One region of the Kitasatospora sp. NPDC056327 genome, then DNA from elsewhere that is predicted to be linked to it. Evidence: riboswitches for the same ligand, from Rfam matches in the RefSeq annotation. Region 1 holds a riboswitch; each other region holds the start of a gene.

What was found. Region 1 has a riboswitch for thiamine pyrophosphate ahead of thiC (phosphomethylpyrimidine synthase ThiC). Riboswitches for the same ligand answer to the same signal wherever they lie in the genome.
Region 2: another riboswitch for thiamine pyrophosphate. It lies ahead of thiO (glycine oxidase ThiO); the one in region 1 lies ahead of thiC (phosphomethylpyrimidine synthase ThiC).
Region 3: another riboswitch for thiamine pyrophosphate. It lies ahead of ACFCX4_RS23715 (purine-cytosine permease family protein); the one in region 1 lies ahead of thiC (phosphomethylpyrimidine synthase ThiC).

The regions. Positions count from the first base shown of each region.
Region 1 covers NZ_JBHJRC010000031.1:23,004-33,156, forward strand. Annotated here, with positions in the region: gene ACFCX4_RS07535 (metallophosphoesterase) at 1-580, shown strand, start outside; gene ACFCX4_RS07540 (VOC family protein) at 778-1,194, shown strand; gene thiC (phosphomethylpyrimidine synthase ThiC) at 1,397-3,244, opposite strand; TPP riboswitch at 3,240-3,374, opposite strand; gene ACFCX4_RS07550 (hypothetical protein) at 3,540-3,746, shown strand; gene ACFCX4_RS07555 (SPFH domain-containing protein) at 3,929-5,434, shown strand; gene ACFCX4_RS07560 (3-oxoacyl-ACP synthase III family protein) at 5,515-6,528, shown strand; gene ACFCX4_RS07565 (glycosyltransferase family A protein) at 6,525-7,265, shown strand; gene ACFCX4_RS07570 (AMP-binding protein) at 7,352-8,839, shown strand; gene ACFCX4_RS07575 (cytochrome P450) at 8,836-10,134, shown strand.
Region 2 covers NZ_JBHJRC010000014.1:3,775-13,927, forward strand. Annotated here, with positions in the region: gene ACFCX4_RS03820 (phytoene desaturase family protein) at 1-1,262, shown strand, start outside; gene ACFCX4_RS03825 (hypothetical protein) at 1,291-2,262, opposite strand; gene metF (methylenetetrahydrofolate reductase [NAD(P)H]) at 2,406-3,320, opposite strand; gene ACFCX4_RS03835 (polyprenyl synthetase family protein) at 3,541-4,647, shown strand; gene thiE (thiamine phosphate synthase) at 4,710-5,354, opposite strand; gene ACFCX4_RS03845 (Rv2175c family DNA-binding protein) at 5,351-5,716, opposite strand; gene ACFCX4_RS03850 (NAD(P)/FAD-dependent oxidoreductase) at 5,830-7,059, opposite strand; TPP riboswitch at 7,241-7,353, shown strand; gene thiO (glycine oxidase ThiO) at 7,347-8,510, shown strand; gene thiS (sulfur carrier protein ThiS) at 8,507-8,728, shown strand; gene ACFCX4_RS03865 (thiazole synthase) at 8,732-9,547, shown strand; gene pknB (Stk1 family PASTA domain-containing Ser/Thr kinase) at 9,656-10,153, shown strand, end outside.
Region 3 covers NZ_JBHJRC010000178.1:5,367-15,519, reverse strand. Annotated here, with positions in the region: gene ACFCX4_RS23745 (aminopeptidase P family protein) at 1-153, opposite strand, end outside; gene ACFCX4_RS23740 (SpoIIE family protein phosphatase) at 344-1,942, opposite strand; gene ACFCX4_RS23735 (bifunctional DNA primase/polymerase) at 2,687-3,343, shown strand; gene ACFCX4_RS23730 (DUF5926 family protein) at 3,597-4,583, opposite strand; gene ACFCX4_RS23725 (hypothetical protein) at 4,831-5,250, opposite strand; gene ACFCX4_RS23720 (glycerophosphodiester phosphodiesterase family protein) at 5,678-6,532, opposite strand; gene ACFCX4_RS23715 (purine-cytosine permease family protein) at 6,671-8,134, opposite strand; TPP riboswitch at 8,127-8,275, opposite strand; gene ACFCX4_RS23710 (S1C family serine protease) at 8,527-10,153, shown strand, end outside.

The DNA.
Region 1 (10,153 bases):
TGCCCTGATGGGCAACCACGAACTGCTCTTCCTGGGCGCCGCCCGGTACGGCGACGAGCCGGTCCAGTCCACCGCCGGCACCGCCTCCTTCCTCGCCGCCTGGCGGCTCAACGGCGGCCAGCAGAGCGACCTGGAGCGCCTGGAGGGGCACCACATCAGCTGGCTCTCCCGGCTCCCGGCGATCGCCCTGGAGGACGGCCACCTGCTGCTGCACTCCGACACCACCGCGTACCTGGAGTACGGCGAGTCCATCGCCGAGGTCAACGACGCCGTCCACGACCTGCTCGCGGACGAGGGCGTCGACGAGTGGTGGGACTGCTTCCGCCGGTTCACCAAGCGCTTCGCCTTCCGCGGCGACGCCGGCCCGCTGGCCGTCCGCGAACTGCTGGAGACCTACGGCGGCACGCGCGTGGTGCACGGGCACAGCCCGATCCCGTACCTCACCGGCGCCGTGCACGCCGACGACGGCATGCCGCCGCACGTCCCGGGCCCGTACGTCTACGCGGAGGACCTGGCCGTCGCCATGGACGGCGGCGTGACCATGGAGGGTCGGCTGCTGGTCTCCCGCCTGCCGGTCTGAACCGGCGGCGGGCCGGGGCGCGCCACGGCGGCCGGACCCTCCGCGGTCCGGCCGGTCCTCCGCCCGCCCCTCCCGGCGTTCGGCCCGGCGTTCGGCCCGGCTCGGTGACCGTTCGCCGATCACCCCTTGATGGGCACCGGCCGCCCGGCGGATCGTGGGGACGACACCCCGCAGCCTCCTCCCGACCGGAGCCCACCATGACCGCCCTCCGCGTGAAGGCCTTCGACCACCTCGTGCTCAACGTCCGCGACATCGGGCGTTCGCTGGAGTTCTACAGCGGGCTGCTCGGCCTGGAGCCCGTCCGGCTCGACGAGTGGCGGGCCGGGGAGGCCCCGTTCGTGTCCGTCCGGATCACCCCCGAAACGATCATCGACCTCACCGACCGACCACGCGGCGGGTCCAACGTCGACCACATCTGCCTCACGGTCGACCCGCTCGACTGGCAGGAGGTGATCGACGCCGGCACCTTCACCGTCCTGGAGGGCCCCGTCGCCCGCTTCGGCGCCCGCGGCACCGCCACCTCCGTCTACGTCCGGGACCCGGACGGCAACACCGTGGAACTCCGCTGGTACCCCGCGGACGCCGGGGACGGCGCGGAGCCGGCGGCGGGGTGACCCGCGGCGGGCGACGACGAAGGCCCCCGGCCCCGGCGGGCGCGCCGGGACCGGGGGCCTTCGCGACGCGCCGCCACCCCGGCCGCACCCCGAACCGGTTCGTGGACGGGCGGAAGACGCCGTGGCCGGCCCCGGAAACGGGCACCCCTCCCGGGACACGGTCCGTCCCCGGAAGCGGTGCCCGTCACGGCACGCGGATGCGTCAGTCGGCGAGGGGGAGGTAGACCTTGTTGCCGCGGGCGGCGAACTCGGCGGACTTCTCGGCCATGCCGGCGATCGCCTCGGCGTCGACGCCGGAGGCGACCGCGGTGGAGCCGTCGCCGTGCTCGTCGCGGATCTTCTGGGAGATCTTCATCGAGCAGAACTTCGGGCCGCACATCGAACAGAAGTGGGCGGTCTTGGCGGGCTCGGCGGGGAGGGTCTCGTCGTGGAAGTCGCGGGCCGTCTCCGGGTCGAGGGCCAGGTTGAACTGGTCCTCCCAGCGGAACTCGAAGCGGGCGTCGGACAGGGCGTCGTCCCAGGCCTGCGCGCCGGGGTGGCCCTTGGCCAGGTCGGCGGCGTGGGCGGCGATCTTGTAGGTGATGACGCCGGTCTTCACGTCGTCCCGGTTGGGCAGGCCCAGGTGCTCCTTGGGGGTGACGTAGCAGAGCATCGCGGTGCCCCACCAGGCGATCATCGCGGCGCCGATGCCCGAGGTGATGTGGTCGTAGCCGGGCGCGACGTCGGTGGTGAGCGGGCCGAGGGTGTAGAACGGGGCCTCGTCGCAGATCTCCTTCTGGAGATCCATGTTCTCCTTGATCTTGTGCATCGGGACGTGGCCCGGGCCCTCGATCATCACCTGGACGTCCCTGGCGCGGGCGATCCGGCCCAGCTCGCCCAGGGTCTGCAGCTCCGCGAACTGGGCCTCGTCGTTGGCGTCGGCGATCGAGCCGGGGCGCAGGCCGTCACCGAGGGAGAAGGTGACGTCGTAGCTCGCGAGGATGTCGCAGAGCTCCTCGAAGTTGGTGTGGAGGAAGTTCTCCCGGTGGTGCGCCAGGCACCAGGCGGCCATGATCGAGCCGCCGCGCGAGACGATCCCGGTCTTGCGGCGGGCGGTCAGCGGCACGTAGCGCAGCAGCACCCCGGCGTGCACCGTCATGTAGTCGACGCCCTGCTCGCACTGCTCGACGACCGTGTCGCGGTAGACGTCCCAGCTCAGCTCCTCGGCCTTGCCGTCGACCTTCTCCAGCGCCTGGTAGAGCGGCACGGTGCCGATCGGCACGGGGGAGTTGCGCAGGATCCACTCGCGGGTGGTGTGGATGTTGCGGCCGGTGGAGAGGTCCATGACGGTGTCGGCGCCCCAGCGGGTGGCCCAGGTCATCTTCTCCACCTCCTCCTCGATCGAGGAGGTGACCGCGGAGTTGCCGATGTTGGCGTTGATCTTCACCAGGAAGTTGGTGCCGATGACCGCCGGCTCGACCTCGGGGTGGTTCACGTTGACCGGGATGACCGCGCGGCCGCGGGCCACCTCGTCGCGGACGTACTCGGGTGACAGGCCCTCGCGCAGGGCGACGAACTCCATCTCGGGCGTCACGGTGCCGCGCTTGGCGTGGGCGAGCTGGGTGACGGCGACGCCGTCCCGGCCGCGCAGCGGGCGGCGCGGGCGGCCGGGGAAGACCGCGTCGAGGTTGCGCAGGTCCCCGCCGCGCGGGGCGGTGTGCTTGATGCCGTCGTCCTCGGGGCGGGCCTCGCGGCCGTCGTACTCCTCGACGTCGCCGCGCTGCCGGATCCACGCGTCGCGCAGCGCGGGCAGGCCGCGCCGCACGTCGGGTTCGTAGGCCGGGTCGGTGTACGGGCCGGAGGTGTCGTACAGCGGGACGCGCCCGCCGTTGGTGAGCACGACCTCGCGGTACGGCACGCGCAGGTCGGGGCGGGAGCCCTCGCGGTAGGCCTTGCGCCAGGCCGGGGTGGGGTAGCCGGTGCCGGCGCTGGTGACGGCGCCGCCGGCGGGGGAAGGCCGCTCGGCGGACTGCGGCCGGACAGACTGCGGCTGTGCATCGAAGGTGGTCATCGGACCTCAAACTCCCTACGCCGGCATTACCCGGTCAGGTTCCTGCGGTCGACGCAGCCGCCGGTCCGTCCGTCGACGTCCCGTTCAGCGCCCTCTCAGCCCGGTGCTCCGAGCTCCCGCGTCCGCAGGCGGTGTTGCCCGCGCATGACGTCCAACACCGTAGCGAGCCGATCGCCCGAGGTCCAGAGGGGGTCGGGGAGGGGGAACGTCGAGGTCCGGACGGTGAACGGCGGGCGCGGAGCCGTCCGTACGGGCAGACTGGCCACGGTAGCGGACGAGGCGAGGGAGGGCCGGCGTGGTCGGGAGCACGGGGCGGGTGACCGGGGCGGTCGGCGCGGGACTGGTCGGCGAGGTGATGGTGCACGTGCCGGAGCGTCAGGGGACCGAGGCCTTCCTCGCGTACCTGGCGGTCCCCGGCGACCGGCTGACGGTGGGAACGCCGGTGGTGGTGATCGAGTACCAGCCGCCGAGGACGGTGTACGTGGCTCCGATCGGTCCCTGAGACGGCCGCGAGGGTGTCGCGGACGGGCCGCCGGCCTGCGGCCCGGTCCGTCCGTGACACCCCGATGACGGTCCGGTGACGACCTTGTGACGGTCCGTCATGTCCTTTCCCTTTCCTGCGGCCGTGCCCCGGCGGACAATCCCAGACGGCGCATCTCCTGCGCCTGAAGGGGGAGTTGAACCATGGCACTTGTCATCGCCCTGACCGTCGTCGGGGCACTGATCCTGGGAATCACGCTCTTCAAGCTCATGTGGCGGGTGGCCGAGCCGAACGAGGCACTGATCATCTCCGGTTCCCGCCACCGCACCGAGGGGGTCGGCGACGGGCTGGGGTTCCGGATCGTCACCGGCCGGGGCACCCTCGTCACCCCCGGCCTGCAGGGGGTCCGGCGGCTCTCGCTGGACCTCAACGAGGCCGAACTGAACGTCGAGTGCGTCACCACGCAGGGCATCCCGGTCCGGGTGAAGGGCGTGGTGATCTTCAAGGTCGGCGACGACGACGTCTCGATCGCCAACGCCGCCCGCCGCTTCCTGGACCAGCAGAAGCTGATCAGCCAGCGCGTCCACAACGTCTTCGCCGGCCACCTGCGCTCGATCGTCGGCGGCCTCACCGTCGAGGACATGATCCGCGACCGCGAACGGCTCACCGGCGAGACCCGGGCCGCCTCCGGGCTGGAGATGGAGAAGCTCGGGCTGATCATCGACACCCTGCAGATCCAGGAGATCATCGACCCGACCGGCTACATCAAGAACCTGGCCATCCCGCACGCCGCCGCCGTCCAGCGGGACGCCCGGATCGCCCAGGCCGCGGCGGACCGGCTGGCCACCGAGGCCGAGCAGGAGGCCGCCGCCCGCAAGGCCGAGGCCACCCGCGACAGCGAGATCCAGCAGTCCTCGTACCAGGCCGAGATGGACACCGCCACCGCCCGCGCCCGGCAGGCCGGTCCGCTGGCCGACGCCGCCGCCCGGCAGCAGGTCGTCGTCCAGGAGACCAGGGTCGCCGAGCTGGAGGCCCAGCGCACCGAGCAGCAGCTCCAGATCGAGGTGCGCAAGCCCGCGGACGCCCGCGCCTACGACACCCGCACGACCGCCGAGGCGTCCCGGGACGCGCGGATCTCCGCCGCGCAGGCGAAGGCCCGGGAGACCGAGCTGGCGGCGGCGGCCGAGGCCAGCCGGGTGCGGATCGCGGCCGAGGCGGACGCCGAGGCGACCAGGGTGCGCGGCCTCGCCGAGGCGGAGGCGACCACGGCCACCGGGCAGGCCGAGGCGTCCGCGGCCGAGGCGCTCGGCCTGGCCGAGGCGACGTCGGCGCGGGCGATCGGGCTGGCCCGCGCCGAGGGCATCAAGGCGCGCGCCGCCGCCCTGGCGGAGAACCAGGACGCGGTGGTGGCCCAGGAGCTGGCGGAGCAGTGGCCGCAGATCGTCAAGGCCGCCGCGGAGTCCTTCGGCAACGTCGAGCACATGGTGCTGCTCAACGGTGCCGACGGGATGGGCGAGCTGTTCGCCAAGGCGCTCGCGATGGGCGGCACCGGGCTCGGGCTGGCCCGGCAGCTGCTGTCCACGGTCGGCCCGGAGGGTGCCGCCGGCACCGGTGGGCCGGCCCCGGCGGCGACCGCCGCGGTCTCCGTCCCGGTGCCGGTCGACGCGGTGCCCGTCGCCTTCCGCGACCGGGACGCCGAGGAGGACTGACCGTTCTGGGTAGCCCGGGCGCGCCCGCCTGAGTACGGGTACTCAGGCGGGCGCGCCCGGATCCGCCCGACGATGGGACCATGCATCCAGCAGCCACCGCGCGGATCGGCATCACCGCCGTCGGAGCCCGGCTCCCCGCCCGCCGCCTGACCTCCCAGCAGCTCCAGGACGAGATCACCGCCGGCGGCCGACTGCGCCTGCCGGAGCGGACCTTCGAGAAGGCCACCGGCATCGTCACCCGGCACTTCGCGGCCGACGGCGAGTACGCCTCCACCCTGGCCGTCGGCGCCGCCCGGCGCGCCCTGGCCGCCCGCGGGCTGGACCCGGCCGACATCGACCTGCTGCTGTTCGCCTCCGCCACCCGGGACGTCGTCGAGCCCGCCACCGCCCACCTCGTGCAGGCCGAACTCGGCTCCCGCGCCCACGCGTTCGACGTCAGCAACGCGTGCAACAGCTTCCTCAACGGGATCGACCTGGCCCGCGCGATGATCCTGGCCGGACGCGCCCGCCGCGCCCTGGTGGTCACCGGAGAGACGCCCAGCCGGGCGATGCGCCGGGACCCGAGCGGCGCCGAGCAGTTCCGCGAGGGCTTCGCCGGCTACACCTTCGGCGACGCGGGCGCCGCCGTGGTCGTCGAGGCCGTCGAGCGCGGCGGCATCCTCGACGTGGAGACCGAGACCGCCTCCGAGCACTGGGCGGTCGGCGGCATCCCCGGCGGCGGCTCGCGCCACCCGCGCGGCGACGAGTACAGCTACTTCCGGGGCGGCGGGACCGAGTTGCGCGGCGTCTTCGAGAAGATCGGCCTGGACATCCTGACCCGGGTGGCCGCCCGCACCGGCCTCGGCTGGGACGACTACGCCCGGGTGCTGGTGCACCAGGTGACCGTGCCCTACCTGGAGCGGTTCGTCGAGGTCACCGGGGTGCCGGAGGAGAAGCTGGTGGTGACCGTGCCGGAGCTGGGCAATGTCGCCAGTGCCACGATCGGCGTGCAGCTCGACCGAATACGCGACGGGCTGGCGCCCGGCGACAAGGTGCTGATGCTCGGCCTCGGCGGTGGCGTGAGCCTGATGACGATGGTCTGGGAGGCGTCGTGAGCGAGCTCTGGGTGATCGTGCCCGCCTACCAGGAGGAGCGCCGGATCACCGGCACCCTGGAGGCCCTCGCCGCCCAGCGGGACCGTGAGTTCACCCTGCTGGTCGCCGACAACGGCTCCACCGACGGCACCGTCGACGCGGTCCGCGCCTTCGCCGCCCGGGCACCGTTCCCGGTCGAGGTGCTGGTCGAGCCGGAGAAGGGGGTCGGCTCGGCGGTCGACACCGCGTTCCGGCACGCCATCGCGCGGGGCGCCGGACTGCTGGCCCGCACCGACGCCGACTGCCTGCCCGAACCCGGCTGGACGGCCGCCGCCCGGTCCGCGCTGCGCGGCGGAGGGGGCCTGGTCTGCGGCCGGGTCACCGCCCGCCGGGACGAGCACGGTCCGGCCGGGCGGGCCGTCTTCCTGGTGCTGGTCGCGCTCGGCGCGTTCTTCGGCCGGATCCGGCCCGCGCACCGGCTCCGGCACGGCTACCTGACGCCGTACCGGATGCACGCGGGCAACAACATGGCGATCACCGCCGAGCTGTACCAGGCGGTCGGCGGCATGCCCCGGCGGCCCTCGCCGACCGACCGGCTGTTCGTCAACCTGGTCCGCCGGCACACCACCGCGATCGTCCACCGCCGCGACATGGTGGTGCAGAACTCCACCCGGCGGATCCGCGCCTACGGGGTGGTCGGCACCGCCCGCTGGTACCTGGACCGCGGCTCGGGCTCCCGCGCCGCCGACGTCCGCTGACCCCGGCGCGGCGCCCTCCGGCCACCGACCGCCACGACCGCTCCCGCCACCGACTCCCGCCGTCCGCCGCAACCCGAGGACCTCCCGTGCTCGACCGGCTCGCCCACGACCTGCGCACCGTCCACCCCGACCGCCCCGCCGTCCTGCGGCACACCCGGTTCGGCACCACCCGGGTCGAGATCCGCCGCGGCGAACTCGCCGAACTGGCCGCCGGCTACGCCGTCGCCCTGCACGCCCGCGGCCTGCGCGACGGCGACACCCTCGGCATCGCCGTCCGCCCGGGCCCGCGCTCCCTCGCCGTCCTGCTCGCCGCCCAGCGGCTCGGCCTGCGCACCGCCGTCCTGGACCCGACCGCCGGCCCCGACGTGGTGGCCGCCCGGCTCGCCCTGGCCCGGCCCGACCTGGTGCTCGCCGACGCCGCCGCCCAGGCGGTGGCCGGCTGGGCCGGGCCGCTCGCCCGCCGCGCCGACCTCGCACTGCCCCCGCTGGGCCTGCTCGGCCCGGTCGCCACGCTCGGCCGCCGGCTGCCCGGCTGCGCGCCCCGGCTGCGGACCGGCCGCTTCGGCGCCTCGGTGCCGCGCGTCCCCGGGCACGACGTCCCGCCGCGCGAGGGGGACGCCGTGATCGTCTTCACCTCCGGCACCACCGCCCGCCCGCGCGCCGTGGTGCACTCCCGCGCCGGGCTGGCCGCCGGACTGGAGACCGTCGGCGGGCTCGTCGGCCCGCGGCCGGACACCGTGGTGCTGGGCGGCACCTTCTTCGTGCTGGTGCCCGCGCTCGCGGCCGGCGCCGCGGTCGCCCTGCCGGCCCGCGGCCCCGCCGCGCTCGCCCGCCAGCTCGCCCTGCTCACCCCCGCCCACACCTACCTCACCCCGCCGCAGCTGCGCGCCGCGCTCGCCGCCGGGGCCCGGTTCACCGGCAGGGTCTGGACCGGCTCGGCACCCGCCGACGCCGCCCTGCTCCGCCGGGTCAAGCAGGCCGGCGCCGAGCAGGCCTGGGGCGTCTACGCGCTCACCGAACTGTTCCCCGCCGCGGCCGTCGAGGAGGCCGAGAAGAGCGCCTTCACCGGCCCCGGCGACCTGGTCGGCGCCCCGCTCCCGGGGGTGCGCACCGGCCTCGGCCCCGACGGCGAGCTGCTGCTCACCGGTCCCGGCGCCCGGCACCGCTACCTGGGCGAGGAGCCCGAACCCTGGGTGCGCACCGGCGACCGCGCGGAACTCGCCCCGGACGGCCGGATCGTCCTGGCCGGCCGGCTCAAGGACATGGTGCTGCGCCGCGCCGAGAACATCTACCCGGGCCTCTACGAGCCGGCCCTGCACCTGCCGGGCGTCGAGCTGGCCGTGCTGGTCGGTGTCCCGGACGGGCAGGGCGACGAGCGCCTGGTCGCGCTCGTCCAGCCCTCGCCGGGCACCGACCGGCAGCGGCTGCGCGGCGCGCTGGCCGGCCCGCTGGAGCGGATGGGCTCGGCCCGGCCGGACGCCGTGCTGTTCGGCGAGGTGCCGCTGGCGGGCCGCTCCCGCAAACCCGACCGGGCCGCCGCCTCGGCCCGCTGCGCCCGGGAGCTGGCCCGGTGATCCGCGCACGCCGCCGCGAACCGGCGCCCCGTGAACGGGCCGCCGCCGAACCGACCGCCGCCGAACCGACCGCCGTCGAACCGGTCACCGCCGAACCGGTGCCGCACCGACCGACCCCCGTCGAACGGGCCGGCGCCGAACCGACACCCCGGGAGCCGACCGCCGTCGAACCGGCACCCGTCGAGCCGGCACCCCACCGCACGGCGCCCCACCGCACGGCACCGCGCGAGCCCGCGCTGCACCGCGCGGCCCGCCGCCGGGACCGCCGGGTCTACCTGCGCAGCCACCCGCTGCTGTTCGCCCTGCTCGCCGCCACCCGCCGCCACCCGGTCGTCCGGTTCGGCCGCACCGTCCTGGTGCACGGCGGCGAGGCGTACCACGAGGCGCTCACCCGGATCCCGCTGGACCGCACCGCGCCCGGCACCACCGGCGGGGCCGCGGCCGAACTCACCTCCGGTGGTGCGCTGTTCGACCAGGAGGGGGCCGAACACCGCACCGCCCGCCGGGAACTGGCGGCCGGCACGGGCGCCGCCGCCGTGGACCGGCTCCGGCCGCACTGGCGGCGGGTGCTCACCGCCCGGGTCCCGGAGCTCGCCACCGGAGAACTCGAACTCGTCGCACTGGCACGGGAGCTGGCCGGAGTGACGGCCGTCGTGCTGACCGGTGCGACGGCCTGCCCGCACGCCCTGGCCGGCGCCGCCGCCGAGGCCGCCTCGGCGGCCGCCCGCGACCACCTGCCCGGTCCCCGGCCGCGCGGCGCCGCCCGCACGGCCGCCGCCCGCGCCGCCGACCTGGCCGCCCTGCTGCCCGACCCCCGGGACGCCGTGGTCGCCGTGGCCGCCGTCAACACCACCGTCGCCGCGCTCCCCCGGGCCGCCGCCTGGTGCGCGGACGCCGGGCTCTGGCCCCGCGCCGACGCCGCCGGCGCGCCCGCGCTGGCCACCGAACTGCTCCGCCTCACCGCGCCCTCGCCGCTGCTCCCCCGGGTGGCCGCCGCCGACGCCGAGCTGGCCGGCCGGCGGGTCCGCGCGGGCGACCGGCTGGTCCTGGTCGCCCGGCACGCCGCCGGGGCGCACCGCCCGGCGCCGCCCCCCGGGCCCGCCGCCGCCCAGGCGGTGTTCGGCGCCGGCCCGCACGCCTGCCCGGGCGCCGGGGTGGCCCGCGCCCTGCTCGCCGAACTGCTGCTCGCGCTCGCGCCGTACGCGCCGGTGGTCACCGGTGCCCGGGCCGACCGCCGGGCCGCCCTGCCCGGCTGGGCCGAGCTCACCCTGCGCGCCACCCGCACCCCCGGCTGACCCCCGCCTCCCGCACCCC
Region 2 (10,153 bases), on a different contig from region 1:
CGGTCGACCCGGAGAGCCGGCACCTGTTCCCGGACGGAACGTCCGTCGCCCTGCCCAACGCCTCCCGGGGCGGTGTGGTCCAGGCCCTGGACGGGGCCTTCGGGCCGGGCGCCGGCGAGCGGTGGGCCACGGTGCTGGGCCACGGCCGCACGGTCTGGGAGGGCACCCGGCGGCCGCTGCTGGAGGAGCCGCTGCCCGACCGGCCGCGGGAGCTGTACACCGACCCGTACCCGGTGCCCGGCGCGGCTCCCCGGCGCGGACTGTTCGGGCGTCTGCGCCCCCCGCAGCAGTGGACGCTCGCCGACGTCGCCGCGGAACAGCTCGGCGGGCACCCCGGGCTGACCGCCCTGCTGCACGAGCACGCGCTGCGGGCCGGTCTCGACCCGCGCTCCGCACCCGCCGGGGCCACCGTGCTGCCGTACATGGAGCAGTCCTTCGGCGTCTGGTACGTGCGCGGCGGCCTGCGCGCCCTGGCGGACGCGGTGTACCGCCGCTGCGAGCAGCGCGGGGTGGAGTTCCGCTTCCAGACGCCGGTCGCCCGGGTGATCGTCCAGGACGGCCGGGCGTGCGGCGTGCAGACCAAGGGCGACCGGATCGACGCGGACCTGGTGGTCTCCTCGATCGACGCCCGGGTGCTGCACACCCAGTGGATGGGCCCGGCCGAGTCCTCGGACGACTGGCCCGCCTCCGCCTCCCGGCTGCACGGCGTGCCGGGGCGGGTGAGCGTGCTGCTCGCGCTGCGCGGCGCCCGTCCCGAGGGCACGGCGCACCGCACGGTGGTGCACGCCGGTGACCCGGCCGCCGAGCTGGCCGGCGTCTTCGACCCGGGGGTGCCGCTGTCCGACCGGCCGACCGTGCAGGTGCTGCGGCCGGACGACCCGTCCCTGCACCCGGCGGGGCACGAGGCGGTGGTGCTGACCGCGACGACGCCGTCGCTGGACCTCGACTGGGGTGCGCCCGGTGTGGCGGACGCCTTCGCGGACCGGATGCTCGACCACGTCGACGCGGCCGGGCTGGGTCTGCGCGAGCGGCTGCTCTGGCGGGTGGTGCGCACCCCCGAGCACACCGAGCGGGACGCCGGTTCCTTCTTCGGCTCCGTCCCGCCGCCGGCGCTGGCCGGTGCGGGCGGCGACCTGCTCCAGGCGCCGAACGAGGACTACCCCGGTCTCTACCTCACGGGGGGTGCCGCCCACCCCGGGGGCGGGCTGGCCCGGGTCGGCATGTCGGCCTGCATCGTCGCCAACCTCATCGGCCCCGCCTGACCGCGCGCCCACGGGCGGGCGCGCGGGGTCAGCCCTGCTGCTGTTGCTGCCAGGTGGGCTGCTGCTGGTAGCCGTACTGGTCGTACTGCGGCTGCTGGGGGATGCCGTGGGAGTGCTGCTGCTGGTGCTCCTGCGGCTGGGCCTGGGGCTGCTGGGCGGCCTGCCACTGGTGCTGCTGCTCGTAGCCGTACTGGCCGGGCTGCTGGTGCTCCTGCGGCTGGGCCTGCTGGTATCCGCCGTAGGGGTCCGTCTGCTGCTGGTAGCCGCCGTACGGGTCGTGCTGCTGGTAGCCGCCTCCGTAGCCCTGGTCGTAGCCGAAGGCCGGCTGCTGCTGGGCGGGCTGCCACTGCTCCTGCGCCTGGTGCTGGTGCTGCTGCTCGTAGCCGAACTGGCCGGGCTGGCCGGGCTGCTGCTGGTGCTGCTGCGCCGGGTCGTAGCCGCCCTGGTAGGCCTCCGCGTAGGCGTCCTGCTGCGGGACCGCCCGGAGCACCTCGGTCTGCTGCTGCTCGTAGTACGCCGACGCGTACACCCCGTCGGTGGCGAGCTCCTGCATCTCGAACGCGGCGGTGCGCTCGACGGCCGGCTCCTCCTCGGCCGCCGGGGCGGGCGCCGCCGGGGCGGCCTCGACCGCGCCGACCTCGCCGACCCGCTCCACCGCGACGGCCGCGGCCACCGCGCCGCCACCGGTGAGCGCGCCGAGCAGCGGCACCCGGGCGAGCGGCCCGGGCAGGCTCCCGTCCGCGGCGCGCAGCGACCAGCCGCCGGAGAACCCGCGCTTGACGGAGAGCGTGACGAAGGTCTGGCCGACCGCGAACATCGCGGCACCCGCGCCGATCACCGGGACGGACCCGGCCGCCATGCCGGCGGCCACCGCGAGGAAGCCGGCCAGCGCGAGGGCGCGCCAGTGCACCGGGGCCCGGTTCTGGAACAGCAGCTCGGCGACCAGCCAGAGCGCCACCACCGCCAACGCGGCGTACAGCAGCAGGTATCCGATGCCCATCCCGCCCGCTACCTCCAGTCGCGTGCCCGCGCTCGCCGCGCGTGTGCGGCGACTGTACCGGTTCAACGGCCCGGGTACCGCATCGCGTTCCCGCCCGCCGTCCCGTCCTCCGGGGCGGCCCCGGCGGACGGGACGCGCGCAGCTCAGCGCCGGTGCAGACCGAGGTTCTGGTAGATCTCCAGGGTCGCCGTCGAGTGGTTCAGCGTGATGAAGTGCAGCCCGGGGACGCCCTCCGCCAGCAGCCGCTCGGACATCGCGGTGGCGTGCTCCATGCCGACCGCGCGCAGCGCCGCCGGGTCGTCGATCACCGCGCGCAGCCGGGCCTCCAGGTCCGGCGGGAAGGCCGAGCCGCTCAGCTGCGGGAAGCGCTCCAGCTGCTTGGCGTTGGTGACCGGCATGATCTCCGGGATGATCGGCACCTCGCAGCCGGCGGCCGTCACCCGGTCCCGCAGCCGCAGGTAGTCGTCGACCTCGAAGAACATCTGGGTGATCGCGTAGTCGGCGCCGGAGCGGATCTTCGCGACGAAGTGCCGGATGTCCTCGTCCCAGCCGGTCGAGCGCGGGTGCATGTTGGGCGAGGCCGCCACACCGACGCAGAAGTCGCCGATGCCCTTGATCAGCTCGACCAGCTCGTAGGCGTAGGTGACGCCCTGCGGGTGGCTGATCCAGTCGCCCAGCGGGTCGCCGGGCGGGTCGCCGCGCACCGCGAGGACGTTCCGCACGCCCTGGTCGGCGTACTGGCCGATGATGTTGCGCAGTTCGGCGATCGAGTGGTCGACCGCGGTCAGGTGGGCGACCGGGGTGAGCGTGGTCTCGGTGGCGATCCGCCCGACCATGTTCACCGTGCGCTCCCGGGAGGAGCCGCCGGCGCCGTACGTCATGCAGACGAAGTTGGGGTCGAGCGGTTCGAGGCGCCGGATGGCGTCCCAGAGCCGCTGCTCTCCGGTCTCGTTGCGCGGCGGCATGAACTCGAAGGAGAAGGAGCGCTTTCCGGCCGCCAGGAGTTCGCGGACGGTCTGAGCGCGGTCCGGTCTGGTCGAAGCGATACCGAGTGCCATGATGGCAGGTTAGCCGTCGGCGGAAGGGCGCGGACAACTCGGTCCCAGCTGTTGAGACGGCGGTCGGACGTCCGGTGGACACCGGGTGGACGGCGCCGGCGACCCGGTGCGGCCGGTCCGCGAACAGCGGCCCCTCGGGCCCCGCACGGCCCGAGCGTACGGCTGTTCCCCTCCGCCCCGGATACCCTTGCTGCACCCCAGCTACCTCCGGAGCCCCATCGTGACCTCGTCCAGCCAGCGGCCGGCCAACCCCATTGACGTGGAGGACGTGCGCGAGCGCGTCAACGCCGCCCTCGCCGGGTTCATGGACGGCCAGGCGGCCCTGCTCGGCAAGGTCTCCCCGCAGCTGGAGCCGGTCACCGAGGCGCTGCGGGACTTCCTGCTGGACGGCGGCAAGCGGCTGCGTCCGGCGTTCTGCTACTGGGGCTGGCGCGGCGCGGGCGGACCGGCGGCCGGCGAGGGGATCGCCCGGGCGGCGGCGGCGCTGGAGCTGCTCCAGGCCAGCGCGCTCGTCCACGACGACCTCATGGACCGCAGCGACACCCGCCGCGGCCTGCCGTCCGTGCACCGCCGCTTCGAGGGGCTGCACCGCGAGCGGGGCTGGCGCGGCGACCGCGAGCAGTACGGCGCCTCGGCGGCGGTGCTGCTCGGCGACCTGCTGCTGATCTGGTGCGACGAGCTGTTCCTGAACTCCGGCCTGGACCCGGCCGCGGTGCTGGCCGCCAAGCCGGTGTTCGACCTGATGCGCACCGAGGTCATGGTCGGCCAGTACCTGGACGTGCTGGAGCCGGTCGCCGGGGACTCCGCCGACGGCGGCGCGCTGGAGCGCGCGCAGACCGTGCTGCACTACAAGTCGGCCAAGTACACGATCGAACGGCCGCTCCAGGTCGGCGCGCTGCTGGCGGGGGCGCCGGAGCGGCTGGTGGAGGCGTACGGCGCGTTCGGCCTGCCGCTCGGCGAGGCGTTCCAGCTGCGGGACGACCTGCTCGGCGTCTTCGGCGACCCGGCGGTCACCGGCAAGCCGGCCGGCGACGACCTGCGCGAGGGCAAGCGGACGCTGCTGGTCGCGCACGCCATGCGGGGCCTGTCGGCCGCCGACGCCCGGCACCTGGACGAGCGGCTGGGCGCGCCGGACCTGACCACCGGGGACGTCTGCGCGCTGCGCGACCTGGTGGCCCGCTCCGGCGCCCCGGAGCGGGTGGAGCAGCGGATCGAGCAGCTGCTGCGGCAGGCGCTGGGCGCGCTGGAGGAGGCCCCGCTGGCGGACGACGGGGCCCGCTCGACGCTGCTGGCGCTGGCCGGGGCCGCCACCGCCCGCAAGTACTGAGCCGCCCGGGCACCGGGCCCGTCCCCGGGCGGCGCGGCCCCGGCGCCGCGGGGCGCCGGGCGTCAGAGCGCGCGCAGCCGCCGGGCGAACCCGGCGGCCGCGGCCCCCGGGTCCTGCGCGCCGGTGATGGCCCGGACGACCACGACCCTGCGGGCGCCGGCCGCCAGCACCTCGTCCAGATTGCCGAGGTCGATGCCGCCGATGGCGAACCACGGCCGCCCGGTGCCCAGCTTCGCCGCGTACTCGACCAGGCCGAGGCCCGGCGCGTGACGGCCCGGCTTGGTCGGGGTCGGCCAGACCGGCCCGGTGCAGAAGTAGTCGACGCCGGGCTCGACGGCCGCCGCGTCCACCTCCCGCTCGGCGTGGCAGGAGCGCCCGATCAGCACGTCCTCGCCGATGATCGCGCGGGCCGCCGGCACCGGCAGGTCGTCCTGGCCGAGGTGCAGCACGTCCGGTCCGGCCGCGTGCGCGACGTCGGCCCGGTCGTTGACGGCGAGCAGCCTGCCGTGCCGGCGGCACGCGTCGGCGAAGACCTCCAGCGCCGCCAGCTCCTGCCGGGCCTCCAGGCCCTTGTCGCGGAGCTGGACGACGTCCACGCCGCCGGCCAGCACGGCGTCCAGGAACTCCGCGAGGTCGCCCTGCTCGCGCCGGGCGTCGGTGCACAGGTACAGCCGGGCGTCGGCGAGCCGGCCCCGGAGGTCGGTCACAGCGCCATCGCCTGGGCGCGGCGCTTGACCTCGGTGGCCCGGTTCTCCCGGAGCGCCTGGACCGGCGTGCCGGGCAGCGACGGGTCCTCGGTGAACATCCACTCCAGGATCTCGTCGTCGTCGAACCCGCTGTCGCGCAGCACCGTCAGGGTGCCGACCAGGTGCTTGACCGGGCCGGTCTCGTCGATGAACGCGGCCGGGACCTGCAGCGACCTGTTGGGGCCGCGGCGGACGGCGATCAGGTCACCCTTCTTGACCATGTCGCGGACCTCGGTGACGACCAGGCCCCACTTCTCGGAGATGTCGGGGAGGTACAGCCACGCGGGGACCAGGGCTTCAATCTTGGCTTCGTTCTCACTCACGGCACCAGACTGCCACCTCGGCGCCCCACCGCGCACACCCCCGGCACCGCGTCCGGGGCCCGCCGGGGCACCGGGGGCCCCGGGAACGCCGCGGCGGCCTCCGGCGGCGCCCGTCAGCCGGCCGCGAGCGCCGACTTCAGCGGGACCTCCGGGTCGGCGGCGCGGACCGGGTCCAGGACGGCGCCGCGCTCGATCAGCCGCCGCCCCTGGGTGAGGTCGCGCGGCCGGTCCACCGCGAGCAGTGCGCGCAGGGCGCCGTCGCGCAGCCAGAGCACCGTCCAGCCGGCGCCGTCCGGCGAACCGCGCCACAGCAGCCCGTCCTCCCCCGTGTGCCGTCCGGCGTACTGCACCATGCGTCCGAACTGCTCGGACCAGAAGTACTGCACCGGGTCGTACGGCGGGGCGTCCGTGCCGAGCAGGGTGGCCGCGGCCGCCCCGCCGGACTGCAGCGCGTGGTCCCAGTGCTGGACGGTGAGCCGCACGCCGGAGCGCGCCGAGGGGTAGCCGACGCAGTCGCCGGCCGCGAGGACGCCGGGCACCGTGGTGCGCAGCCGCTCGTCCACCAGGACGGCGCCGGCCGCGTCCAGGGCGACCCCGGTGCCGGCCAGCCAGCCGGTCGCCGGGCGGGCCCCGATGCCGACCACGACCTCGTCGGCGGGCAGGTGCGAGCCGTCCGCGAGCAGCACCGCGCCCGCCTCGACGGCGGCGACGCCGGTGCCGCAGCGCAGGTCGACCCCGGCGGCGGCGTACCAGGCGGCCATCGCCCGGCCGACCTCGGTGGGCAGCGCGCCGGGCACGGGCGCCGGACCGGCCTCCACGACGGTCACCTCGCAGCCGGCCGCCCGGGCGGCGGTGGCCACCTCGGCGCCGATCCAGCCCGCGCCGACCAGGACCAGCCGCAGGCCGGGGCGGAGCAGGGCGCGCAGGGCGAGCGCGTCGTCCAGGGTGTGCAGCAGGTGGGCGCGCTCGGCGCCGGGCAGGGCCCGCGGTTCGGCGCCGGTGGCGATCACCAGGGCGTCGTAGGGCTCGTCCCCGGCGTCGGTGTGCAGGGTGCCCGCGCCGCCCGGGCCGCCGGGGGTGAGGCCGGTGGCGCGGCGGCCGGTGAGCAGTTCGACTCCGAGCCCCCCGAGGTCGAGGTCGAGGGCGGTGCTGTCGGTCCTGCCGAGCAGCACGTCCTTGGAGAGCGGCGGCCGGTCGTACGGCGGGTACGGCTCCGCGCCGACCAGCGTGATCCGCCCCTGCCAGCCGTCGCGCCGCAGCACCGCGGCGCACTGCGCCCCGGCCAGCCCGGCCCCGACCACGACCACCCGATCCGTTCGTCCCGTCCCGCTCAGCTCAGCCACGCCCGTCACTGTACTGAGCCCGGGTCCCGGGTCCCGGGTCCGAGCTCCCCGGTCCGGGGTCGTAGGCCCGGGGTCGCAGGTCCGGGGTCGCAGGTCCGGGGTCGCAGGTCCGGGGACCCGGGGACCGGCGGGAGTGGGCCACGGGCACCTTCAGGGGCCGCGGCACCCGGAGTTAAGGTGGGGGCACCATCACGGGAGCCCGGCGTACCGGGCTGAGAGGCGGGCTGTCACGGCCTGCGACCGTCCGAACCTGATCCGGGTCATACCGGCGAAGGGAGAGAGCGACCTTGACACGCTTGGCACCGGGCGACCACGCCGATGTGCTGGTCGTCGGCGGTGGGATCATCGGACTCGTCGTCGCCTGGCGGACGGCCCAGCGGGGACTGCGGGTCACCCTGGCCGACCCGGACCCCGGCGGCGGCGCGGCCCGGGTGGCGGCGGGCATGCTCGCCCCGGTCACCGAACTCCAGTACGGCGAGGAGCCCCTGCTCCGCCTCGGGATGGCCTCCAACGAGCGGTACGCGGCCTTCGCCGCCGAGCTCACCGGCGCGAGCGGCGGCCAGGACACCGGCTACCGGCAGTGCGGCACCCTCGCCGTCGCCCTCGACTCCGACGACCGCGAGGAACTGCGCGAACTCCACGCCTTCCACCGCCGGCTCGGCCTCGACTCCCAGTGGCTGACCGGCCGCGAGGCCCGCCGGCTGGAGCCGATGCTCGCCCCGGGCGTGCGCGGCGGCCTGCACGTCACCGACGACCACCAGGTGGACGGCCGCCGGCTGGCCACCGCCCTGGTCCGCGCCTGCGAGCGGGCCGGCGTGGTGCTGCTGCGCACCGCGGCCGCCGCCCTGCTGACCGGGGACGACCGCGCGACCGGCGCCCGGCTCGCCGACGGCACCGGGGTCACCGCCGACCGGGTCGTGCTGGCGGCCGGCTCGCGCAGCCACCTGCTGCCCGGCCTGCCCCCGGGCGTGCTGCCCGCGATCCGCCCGGTCAAGGGCCAGGTCCTGCGGCTGCGGGTGCCCGAGGCGTACCGGCCGTTCCTCTCCCGCAACGTGCGCGCCGTCGTGCGCGGCGCCCACCTCTACCTGGTGCCGCGCGAGAACGGCGAGGTGGTGATCGGCGCGACCACCGAGGAGCAGGGCCACGACACCACGGTCACCGCCGGCGGCGTCTACGAGCTGCTGCGCGACGCGCACGAGCTGGTCCCCGGCATCACCGAGCTGCCGCTGGTGGAGACCGGCGCCGGCCTGCGCCCCGGTTCGCCGGACAACGCGCCGCTGCTCGGCCCGACCGCGCTGCCCGGTCTGGTCGCCGCCACCGGCCACTACCGCAACGGCGTCCTGCTGACGCCCGTCACCGGCGACCTGCTGGCCGAGTACCTGGTCACCGGCACCCTGCCGGAACTCGCCCGCCCGTTCTCCCCCACCCGATTCACGAAGGTCCCGGCATGAGCCCCCGCACCAGCGACATCCCCCTGAGCGTCAACGGCGAGCCCCGCGAGGTGCCCGCCTCGACCACCCTCGCCGAGGTGGTCGCCACCCTCAGCCAGGCGCACTCCGGCGTCGCCGCCGCCCTGAACGAGGCCGTGGTGCCCCGCACCGAGTGGCCGCGCACCCCGCTGGCCGCGGGCGACCGGATCGAGATCCTCACCGCCGTCCAGGGGGGCTGACCGATGACCGGCACCCACCCCGACGACAAGGACGTCCTCACCATCGCCGGGACGGCCTTCTCCTCCCGGCTGATCATGGGCACCGGCGGCGCCCCCAGCCTGGAGGTCCTGGAGCAGGCGCTCCGGGTCTCCGGCACCGAGCTGACCACCGTGGCGATGCGCCGGGTCAACGCCGCCACCCAGGGTTCGGTGCTCGACGTCCTGACCCGCAACGGCATCCGGGTACTGCCCAACACGGCCGGCTGCTTCACCGCCGGGGAGGCCGTGCTCACCGCCCGGCTGGCCCGCGAGGCGCTCGGCACCGACTGGGTGAAGCTGGAGGTGATCGCCGACGAGCGGACCCTCCTGCCGGACCCGATCGAGCTGCTGGACGCCGCCGAGACCCTGGTCGACGACGGCTTCACGGTGCTGCCCTACACCAACGACGACCCGGTGCTGGCCCGCAAGCTGGAGGACGTCGGCTGCGCGGCGATCATGCCGCTGGGCTCGCCGATCGGCTCCGGGCTGGGCATCCGCAACCCGCACAACTTCCAGCTGATCGTGGAGGGCGCCGGAGTCCCGGTGGTCCTGGACGCCGGCGCCGGCACCGCCTCGGACGTCGCGCTGGCGATGGAGCTGGGCTGCGCCGCGGTGATGCTGGCCTCCGCGGTCACCCGGGCCCAGGACCCGGTACTGATGGCCGAGGCCATGCGGCACGCGGCCGAGGCCGGCCGGCTGGCCCACCGGGCGGGCCGGATCCCGCGCCGCTTCCACGCCGAGGCCTCGTCCGCGATGGCCGGCCGCGCCGAGCTCGACACCCGGGAGCACCCCGCCTTCTGAGCCCGGCCGGATCGCCGGCCCGGTGTCACGAACCGGGAACGGAGCGGCCCCGGGAGCGGTGCCTCCCGGGGCCGTGCCGTACCCCCGCACTAGACTCGCCGGGTGGACATGGCACTGCGCGACCCCCTGATCGGTACCCTGCTCGACGGCCGGTACCGGGTCGAGCGGCGGATCGCCGCGGGCGGCATGTCCACCGTCTACCGGGGCACCGACACCCGGCTCGACCGGATCGTCGCCCTCAAGGTGATGCACCCCTCGCTGGCCGGCGACACCGTGTTCACCACCCGCTTCATCCGCGAGGCCAAGGCGGTCGCCCGGCTCGCCCACCCCAACGTCGTCAACGTCTTCGACCAGGGCGCCGACGGCGCGCACGTCTTCCTCGCCATGGAGTACGTGCCCGGCGGCACCCTGCGCGACCTGCTGCGCGACCGCGGCGCGCTCTCCATCCGGGCCGCCCTGGACATCCTGGAGCCGGTGCTCGCCGCCCTCGGCTCCGCCCACCGGGCCGGCCTGGTGCACCGCGACGTCAAGCCCGAGAACGTGCTGATCACCGACGACGGCCTGGTCAAGGTCGCCGACTTCGGCCTGGTCCGGGTGCTGAACGCG
Region 3 (10,153 bases), on a different contig from region 1:
GGTGTCGGCCCAGCCGGTCTTCATCGAGGCGGCCAGCTCGTCGGAGACCTCGGAGTACAGGCCGTTCTTGCGGCCCTTGAACTGCTGGGGTTCCTCGTCGCCGCCGGCGGCCTCGGGGTTCTCGGCCACCGCCGGGGTGCGGTCCTCGGTCACGTACGTCGCCTCCTTGCGCGTGGTGCCGCCCGGGGCGTGTCGGATCACGACACGGGTGGGCGGCCGTGCGTCCATGGTACGGACGCCCGGCCGACCGCCCGTTCGGACCTCGCCCGGCCGTTCGTCGACCCGTGGGCCCGGCCGTTCGCCGACCCGTTCGCCGACCCGTGCGGGAGGGCGGGTCGGCCGGCTACTCGAAGCGCGCCGCGAGCAGCGTCAGGTCGTCGGTGGCAGGGGCGGCCGGTGCGTGCGCCTCCCGCTCCGCCGCGGCCGACAGCAGGTGCGCGCAGAGCCGGTCGGGGTCGGTCCGGACGTCGCGCGGGGCGTCGGCGGCGGCCCGGCGCAGCCCGGCCTGCCCGGCGTGCAGGGTCGGGCCGAAGCGGCGGGCCAGGCCCTCGGTGCAGAGGACCAGCGTGTCACCGCGCTCGGCCGTGAACTCGACGCCGGGCGCCTCCCAGCAGGAGAGCATGCCGAGCGGTGCGGAGAGCGAGGTCTCCACGAACTCCGCGCCGTACCGGGTGACCAGCACCGGCGGGCAGTGGCCGGCCCCGGCCAGGGTGATCCGCCGGCTCTCCGGGTCCGCCCAGGCGTAGACGGCGGTGGCGGTGCGGGCCGGCTCGGTGGTCTTGAGCAGCAGTTCGAGGTCGCCCAGGACGGACACCGGGTCCTCGCCCTCCAGCACCGCGTACGCCCGCAGCGCGGCCCGGACCCGGCCCATCGCGGCGGCGGCGCCCGGGGCGGAGCCCGGTCCGGCGCCGGGGCCGTCGCCGGAGACCGAGCCGACGGTGAGGCCGACGGTGCCGTCCGGCAGCGGGATGGCGTCGTACCAGTCGCTGCCGCAGGAGCGGTCCAGGCCGGCCGGGACGAGCCGGGCGGCCAGCCGCAGGCCGGCGGGCCGGGGGAGGCGGTCGGGGAGCAGGCCGCGGCGCAGCGCCTCGGTGGTGCGCCGGACCTTCTCCGCCTCCAGCTGCTTGGCGAGCAGCGGGGCGGCGATCCCGCAGTAGCGGCGGACCAGGTCGCGGTGGCGGCCGGCCGGCTCGGCGGGCCGGTCGTAGAACCAGAGGGCGGCGGCCAGCGGGCCGTCCTCCTCGGTGGCGAGCGGCAGGCCGTAGCAGCCGCCGAGGCCGAGCTGGCCGGCGAGTTCGCGCAGCCGGGCGCCGATCGCGGGGTCGTCGGCGAGGTCGTGCGAGTGGAGCTCGGCGGGCCTGTCGTGGGTGCGCAGCAGCCGGGCGACCAGGCTCTGGTCGGTCGGGACGGTCTCCAGCGAGCCGAGGCTGGCGCGGTCCAGGCCGAGGCCGACCGGCTGGCTGGGGCCGCCGCCGGGCAGCGCGGTGACCAGCAGGGCGCGGTCGGCGCCGAGCAGCGCGGTGCCGGAGGCGAGGACGGCCTCCAGGGTGGCGGCCAGGCCGCGGGCGCGGGCGAGCCGCCCGGTGTGCTCGTGGAGGCTGGTGAAATCGGACAGGTGTGCGGCCAAACGGTCCTGCACGCCGGTGGCGGACGCGGCCGGGTCCGCGCCGCCGGACGCGCCGGGGGCGCCCGGGGCGGGGTTCGCGCCCTCGGTGCCGTCCGCGCATCCGCCGGGGCCGACGGCTCCGCCGTCCGGGTCGCCGGTGCCGTCGGCCGGGCCGCCGCCGGCGGGGGCGCCGCGGTCCCCGGCGCCGTCCGGCAGCTCACCGGCCGCCCGGCCGTCCGGGCCCTGGAAGCCCGGCGGATCGAGCACGGAGAGCCCGCTGGTGCCGCCGGGCTCGACCGGCTCGGCGGAGGTCGACGGTGGGTGGGACTCGGTCATGCCGCCACTCCTGACGCGGTGGTGCGTGTCACGCGGATCATGCGGGAACCCCCCGGGTACGGCCGTTTGGAGCGATCACGGCCAAAAGGGCGTGTTTCGCCTCGATTCGCTACTACTCGTCATTGATCGACAGCAATGCCACCACTTCTACACAGGCCATTCGGGGCATGTCCAGAGTCATGACAAGGCCGGTGACCCGTTCCGCCGCCGGGCGGGCCGGGCCGGGGGGGCGCGTTCCGTCCCGCGTGCGCCGGTCGGCCGCGCCGCGGTCCGGCGGGGCGCGACGCTTCCGCCCGGCGGGCATGGAGCGGCCGGCGAACGGGCAGAACCGGGAGGACGGCTCCGGCGGCCGTCCGGATCGTATGCCCCTGGCGCCGGCCGGCCGGGTCGGCCGGAAGCGACTCACTCGTACGGTGGAACCAATCGCGCCCGGGCGGCGTCCATCCGGTCGCATACGGGATTCTCGTTCCAAGGGCTGTTCTATTCCACAGCCCTTTCACATCGTGCTCCACCACGTGCTCCAGGCCCGCGCCGTCGTCCGCACCGCCGTCCGTACCGCCGCCCGACCCGCCCGCCGCCCGGCTCCGGCCCGGCTCCGGCCCCGGTCCGTTCCCGACCCGGCGCCCGGCCAGGTCCCCCGTACGGCCGCGCGGGCCCGTCCGGCGTCCCCGGGCGCGGGGCGCAGGCCGGTCCGGCGACCGCGGGGCGGAGCCACCGAGCGGTCACGGAAAGGAACGGGTGCCAATGCGCGACAACCCACGGCGCGACGACCCGAGGAGCCGGCCGGCGGTCCGGGCGGCCCGGCTGGCCGGGGCCCTGACGGCCGCCGTCGAACACCGCTGGCCCGTCGTCCCCGGCGCCGTCCTGCTCCCCGGCGGACCCTGCTCCTGCGGCGACCCGGACTGCCCGGTGCCCGGGGCCCATCCGCACGGCCCGCCGCTGCTGGCGGCCACCACCGACGCCCGGATGGTGCGGTGGTGGTGGGAGCGGCGCTGCCCGGACGCCCCGGTGCTGGTCGCGACCGGCCGGACGGTCTCCGCGGTCAGCCTGCCGGCGGCGGCCGGTGCCCGGGCGCTCGCCTACCTCGCCGCCCTGCGGCTGCGGCTCGGTCCGGTGCTGGCGATGCCCGACCGCTACGCGATGCTGGTCGCCCCCTACTCGCTCGACGCACTCGGTGAGATGCTCGTCCAACTCCCCTGGGTGCCCGGATCGTTGCGCTACCACGGGAGCGGCGGCTTCCTGCCGCTGCCGCCCGGCGGCGGGGACGGCGACCGGGTGCGCTGGGTGCTGCCGCCCCGTCAGGGTGCCGACGGCGGGGTCTGGCTTCCGCAGGTCGGTCCGTTGCTGGGCGAGTTGGTGGCGGCGGCGGTCCAGCTGGACAGCGGGCGCTCGGCGTACTGACGCCGCGCCGGGCCGGTGGCGGACTGATCGGGCACGGCCGACCGGCTCCGGCGTGGGGCGTTCGGAAAACAAAAGATCCGGCCGCTGGCGACGGGGGATGCACCAGCGACCGGACTCTTTAGACAGTAACAAGGATCCGCGCCCGCGCCAATTTCCAAGACGCCCTCGTAGCCCGGAAATTGCGGGTCACGGGCGCCAATGTGACGCGTATCACGCCGATCGCCCGGCTGTGCACCGGACTTCCGTCCCGCCTTTAGTTCAGGGTCACCTGACGGTTCACCAGGTTGGCGCGGGCCCTGCGCTCGTCGGCGGTGAGCGGGGCCGGGTCGGCGAGCGTCGCGGCGAGCCGTTCGGCGAACTCGGCGGCCGGCTTCTCGCAGTCGGCCGCGGTCATCGCGAGCGGCAGGTCCCAGACCGGCACGGTCAGGCCGTGCGCCCGGAACGAGCCGACCAGGCGGGTGTCCGGGCCGATCGCGGACTGCTCGGCGGCGGTCAGCCGGGCCAGCGCGTCCAGCAGCTGCTCCTCCGGGACGGTCATCACCCAGCGGAGGTGGTTCTTCTCCGGGGTGCCGCACCAGTAGGCGGAGTCGACGCTGTCGAGCTTCTCGGTGGGGATCGCCGAGGCGTTGGCGCGCTCCAGCGAGGCGGCCACCTCGCCGGTCGCGGTCTCCGCGTCCTCCAGCCAGAACTCGAAGCCGGTGTGCACGGCCGGCTCGAAGGCGGCGGTGGTGTCCAGCAGGTCCTGCAGGCGGCGGCCGCCCGGCACGGTGCGGCGGGCCGGCACCGGGGAGCCCGGCTCGGCGGCCAGCGCCAGCTCCAGGGCGTCCGCGAGGTCGCGGCTCAGGTCGCCGGAGGCGGACTGGGTCTGCAGGCCCAGCAGGATCGAGCCGTCCTGGCGGCGCAGCGCGGGCCAGGCCAGCGGCAGCACGGTGGCGAGGGTCACCGAAGGCACCTCGCCGGTGGCGCCCTCGGCCACCCCGGCGGCCAGCGTCAGCGGCACGGTGGCGGCGGGCACCAGCTCGCGCAGCGCGACCCAGTCCGCCTCGCCCGCCAGGCCCTCGAACGGACGGTGCACCAGCTCCTGGACCGCGTGCGAGGCCTCCCGGCCGTGGCAGGCCTTGTAGCGGCGGCCGGAGCCGCAGGGGCAGTTCTCACGGGCCCCGACCACGGGGATCTCGCCCGTGACGGCGGGGGTGGACTGGCTGCGCTGCGGCGCCTTCTTGGCGGCCTTCTTGCCCATGGTGCGGCTCTCCCGGGAACGGTGGTGTTGTGCTCCCGGCAGCCTACTGACGTTCCCCGGGCGCGTGGGCGTGCGCCGGGGCGCGGGCGCCGCACCGCCCGCCGCCGGGCCGCCGCCGCGGTGCCCGGCGGGCCGGGACCGCTTCGCGCCGTTCCGTCGGGCCGCTCCCTGCCGCTCCGTACCCTCTCGACCGCGCTGCTCCGCGCCGTGTCGTACCGCTCCGTACCGCCGGGACCGTTCGGGGCCGTCAGGCGCCGTGGTGCCCGCCGGCCGGCCGCCGGGCGTGCCGGGCCCGGGCCGGCAGTGCCGCCCAGACCGTCACCTCGCCCGGGGCGTCGCGCACGCCCCAGTCGCTCGCCAGCTGGTCCACGATGCTCAGGCCGCGGCCGCCGTGCGAGGTGAGCGAGGGGCTGGACGGCGACGGCCGGGTCTGCGCCCCGCCGTCGGTCACCTCCAGGGTGAGCACGCCGTCGGCGTGCATCTGCCAGCGGACCAGGACGCCACCGGTGTCCTCGCCGTCGTCGCCCGGTGCGGCGGCCGGTCCGGACAGTCCGGCCGCCCGGGTCGGTCCGCCGACCAGCAGCGGCTCGACGGCCCCGGTCCGGGCGCCCCGGCCGAGCGCGGGCAGTGGCCCGAGCGGCCGGGCATAGCGACACGCGTTGCTCAAAAGTTCGGAAAGGATCAGAACAGCATCATCAATGACCGGTTCCGGTATCTCGCGGTCTCCCAGATCTCGACGCAGTCGGCGCCGCGCGACCCCGACACTCGCTGGGCCGTGCGGCACTGCCATGGTCGATGAAGTCGGCACTTCACGCGCCACCATCAACGCCACCCCCGGACCTCCTTCAGCGTATGCCGAGGGATGGATGCCCCTTGGCAATACGTCGGAAACGACCGCGTGACGATCCCGCGCGGACATTTCAGGCCCGTCCACCGACGGTGCGCGACAGGTGATTCGGTGCTCACCCTCCGTCGTGAAACTGTATGAATTGCGCCAGAAATCGTCGGCGAAAGGTTTGAGTCCCTACCAAGACCATCAACGGGAAACGGTGGTTGAACGGTTCACCACAGGCACACCACGGGTCACCCGGGACTCAGCGGCCCAACTGGGCCAGCACCTCGGCCGGGCGGTTGGTGATGATCGCGGACACCCCGAGCTCCAAGCACAGCTCGACGTCGGCCGGCTCGTCCACCGTCCACACGTGCACCTGGTGGCCCAGCCCGCGCAGCCTGGTCACCAGCCCCGGCCGGGCCCGCACCAGGTCGATGCCCGGCCCGGCGATCCGCGCCCCGCCGGGCAGCGGCGCGCCCGGGCGCAGCCGTCCGCGCAGCGCCAGACCACGCTCGAACAGGAACACCCGGGGGTACTGCGGCGCGGCCGCCGCCACCCGGGCCAGCGCGATCGACGAGAAGCTCATGATCCGGGCGCCGACGCCGTGGCCCGCCGCCGTCCCGGTGCCGCCGGCACCCGCCGGGCCCGCGGCGCCGATCCCGAACCGGTCCAGCGTCCGCAGCAGCTCGGACTCCACCCGGCCGCGGAACCGCACCGGGTGCTTGGTCTCGATCGCGAGGTCCACCGGGCGCCCGGAGTCCACGACCAGCTCCAGCAGGCTCTCCAGCCGCAGCACTCCGCGCAGCTCCGGGTCCTCGCTCGGCCGGCCGGTCTTCCAGGCGCCGAAGTCGTGCGCCTCCAGCTCGGCCAGTGTCATCGCGGACACCGTGCCCCGGCCGTCGGAGACCCGGCCGATCCGTCGGTCGTGCACGCAGACCAGCTGCCCGTCGGCGGTCACCCGCACGTCGCACTCCAGGGCGTCCGCCCCCTCGGTGAGCGCCCGGCGGTAGGCGGCGAGGGTGTGCTCGGGCAGGGCGTGCGAGGAACCGCGGTGGGCGATCACCTGGACGGGCGGCGCGGTGCGGGCCGTCGCGGGCGAGACATCTGGGCTGGTCACACCCCCCACGATAGGCGGCGCAGATGACACGGAGGCGAAGACGGTCCCAACCCGGGGGGCCGTCTTCGCCTCCGTGCCCGGCGTCCGCCGGGGCTCCGTCCACCGCCCGCCCGATGCCCGGCGGGCGCCTGCGCGGCGTCAGCGCGCCGCGTTCTCCCGGCCCCGGGTGAACGGGGTGAGCGCCCAGGTGGCCAGCGCCGGAACCAGGAAGCCGAACAGCGAGGCCGAGGTCCACTCCTGCGGGGTGAAGTGCAGCGCCTCCTGCGCGGAGGTCCACAGGTCCGTCCACCAGCCGGCCACCGCGGTCGGCGCGATCAGCTGGTAGGCGGCGAAGCCCAGCGCCCACGGCAGCAGCATCAGCCACCGGGACGGCGCGTCGGCCGAGAGGTTCCAGCCGCGCCGCCCCGCGCCGAGGAAGTAGTCGACCGCGAGCACCGCGAACATCGGCACGAAGACCGAGCCGATCAGCCCGAGGAAGGCGTAGTAGGAGTCGGTGAACTCGGTGATCTGCAGTGCCAGCACGGTGATCAGCACGCCGGTGCCGCCGGTCAGCACCCGGCGGTCGACCTTCGGCAGCAGGTTGTGGACCGACATCGCGGTCGAGTACACGTTCGCGAAGGACTGGTCGGTCTCGCGCAGCACCAGCACCAGCAGGAACAGCCAGCCGGCCCACACGCCCAGGAAGGAGTCGAAGATCCGGCCCGGGTCCCCGTCCGCCTGCAGCAGCGCCAGCAGACCGAGCACGTAGCACCAGACCTGCGCCACCGTGTAGCCGGTGAAGCTGCCCCAGAACGCCGAGCCCGGGGTGCGCGAGTGCCGGGTGTAGTCGGCGGCGAGCGGCACGAAGGAGATCGACACCGCGATCATCGCGTCGGTCGCCTTCAGGAAGCCGTGCCAGTTGCCCGCCCCCGGGTCCGGCACGCCGTGCCGGCCGAGCTGGACGGTGAGGTACACCATCGCCACCGCCACCGCGATCGCGACGAAGCGGCGAAGCACCGCGATCGCGCCGAGCGGCCAGATGGTCAGCGCGGTGGTCACCGCGCCGGCCAGCACGACGAAGACCCAGCGGTAGCCCTCGGTGCCGACGACGGTCTGCGCGCCGAGCGCGATCGTCAGCAGCTCGTAGACGCCCCAACCGATGCACTGGACGATGTTGAGCACCGTCGGCACGTAGGACAGCCGGGTGCCGAACAGCCCGCGCAGGTTCGCCATGGCGGGCGCGCCGGTCCGGGCGCCGATCAGCGCGGCCACGCCGAGCATCGCGGTGCCGACCACGGTGCCGGCCACGATCGCGGTGACGGCGGCGGCCAGCGACAGCTCGCTGCCCTTGGCGCCGAGCACGGTCGCGGCGGTGGTGAAGCCGATCAGCGAGACGCCGAGGTTCATCCAGAGCGCGAAGTGGTCGCGGAAGCGGAGGGTGCGGGGCGGCTCGGTGTCGAGCACCAGCGGCGCCTCGACCCGGGCCGCGGGCTCCAGGACGGCGGTCGCCGTCCCGGCGGGGCCCCCGGGGGAACCGGGGACGGTGCCCGGCGCGTCCTGCGCGGGGGGGACGTTCCGGGACGCGGGCGCGCCCGAGGACGAGGATGGCGGAACAGGCGGCATGGCCGATATCTCCCTACGCCGGCATTACCCGGACAGGTTCCGGCGGTCTGCGCCCCCTCGACGGCCGTCCACGGGGTCCGTGGCGTACGGTCGACCGGCGCACTCTCAGCCTGGTGGGTCCAAGCTCCCGCGTGTCAGTTCGGAGCGACAGGCTAGCCGTCGCGGGGGAGAACTCCAAGGTCGGCCGGGTCGGCGGGCGGCCGTCCGGTGCCGCCGGGCCCGTCCGGCGGGCGGTCCGGCCGGCGGCTGACCTGCTGGCGACCGGCCGCCGACCGGCGGCTGTCTGGCCGGGCTAAGGATTCTTATGAGTTCTTCAGAAGGGTCCTTACGGCAATCGAATCGGGTGTGCGAAAAACTATGGTTGTTGGTCCTGTCAGCTATGGAGGTCGTCCGTGAGCACCGAGCGCGAGGTTGGGTCCACCGGGTCGCAGGGGGAGCAGCCCTCCGGCGGCCAGGGGGTGGTGGGTTCCGCTTCCGACGGTCCGGCGCAGCAGTCTGCGGCCGGTCCCGTCGCGGCCCCCTCCCCCGCACCGACGCCCGCAGCAGGCCAGTCGTCCCAGCCGGCCCCGGCCGCCGAGGGGGGTTCCGGCGGTTTCACGCCCACCCTGGCCTTCGGCAAGGTCGGCACCCCCGAGCCGGTGGCCCCGTCCGCCCCGCCGGCGCCCGTCGCCCCGGCCCCGGCCGCCGAGCACGGGTACCTGGACGCCCCGCCGCCGGTCCTGCCGCCGGCCCCGGCCGCGCCGGCCGTGCCCGCCGACCCGTACGGCGGCAACCCGTACGCCACCCCGGCCCCCGGCACGCCGGTGCCCCCGGCGCTCGCCGCGCACGACCCGTTCGCCGCGCCGGGCGGCGCGCCGCAGGGCGCGTACCCGACCGGCCAGCACCCGACCGGCCAGCACCACCCGTTCGGCGCCGGGCAGCCGCTCGGCGGCTGGGGCTCGCACGACATCACCCCGGGCGCGCCCGGCGGCCCCGGTGGCCCCGGGGGCCCGCTCGGCTACCCGGGCGAGTACCCCGGCGCGCCCGTCCCCGGCGGCCCGCGCAAGAAGCGCGGCGGCCTGATCGCCCTGGTCGCGGCCGTCGCCCTGGTGGCCGGCGTGGCCGGCGGCGCGGTCGGCGTGGCCGTCGCGGACCGCGACGGCACCACCCTCGGCTCCAGGGCCGACCGCAGCTCCACCACCGTCCAGGCCAACAACTCCCAGAAGAACGAGCCCGCCCCGGGCTCGGTGGCCGGCATCGCGCAGAAGGCGCTGCCCAGCGTCGTCACCATCAAGGCCCAGGGCAACGGCGAGTCCGGCACCGGTACCGGCTTCGTCTTCGACACCGAGGGTCACATCCTCACCAACAACCACGTGGTCGCGCCCGCCTCCAGCGGCGGCAAGCTGACCGTCAAGTTCGCCGACGGCAGCGCCTACGGCGCCTCCGTGCTCGGCCGCGCCGAGGGCTACGACGTCGCCGTCATCAAGCTCGACAGCCCGCCCAAGGGCAAGCTGACGCCGCTCCCGCTGGCCGACTCCGACAAGGTCAACGTCGGCGACTCCACCATCGCCATCGGCGCGCCGTACGGCCTGGAGTCCACCGTCACCACCGGCATCATCAGCGCCAAGGACCGCCCGGTCGCCTCCGGCGACGAGACCGGCGCGCAGTCCTCCTACATGAACGCGCTGCAGACCGACGCCTCGATCAACCCCGGCAACTCCGGCGGCCCGCTGCTCGACTCCGGCGGCGGGGTGATCGGCATCAACTCGGCGATCCAGTCCAACGCCTCCAGCAACGGCCGGGCCGGCTCCATCGGCCTCGGCTTCGCGATCCCGATCAACCAGGCCAAGTGGGTCGCCGACACCCTGATCAAGACCGGCAAGCCGGTCTACGCCAAGCTCGACGTGCTGCGCAACGACGACTACAAGGGCGACGGCGCGCAGATCCAGACCCGCGACATCCAGGGCCAGCCGGCCGTCACCCCCGGCGGCGCCGCCGACAAGGCCGGCCTCAAGCCCGGCGACGTCATCACCAAGCTCG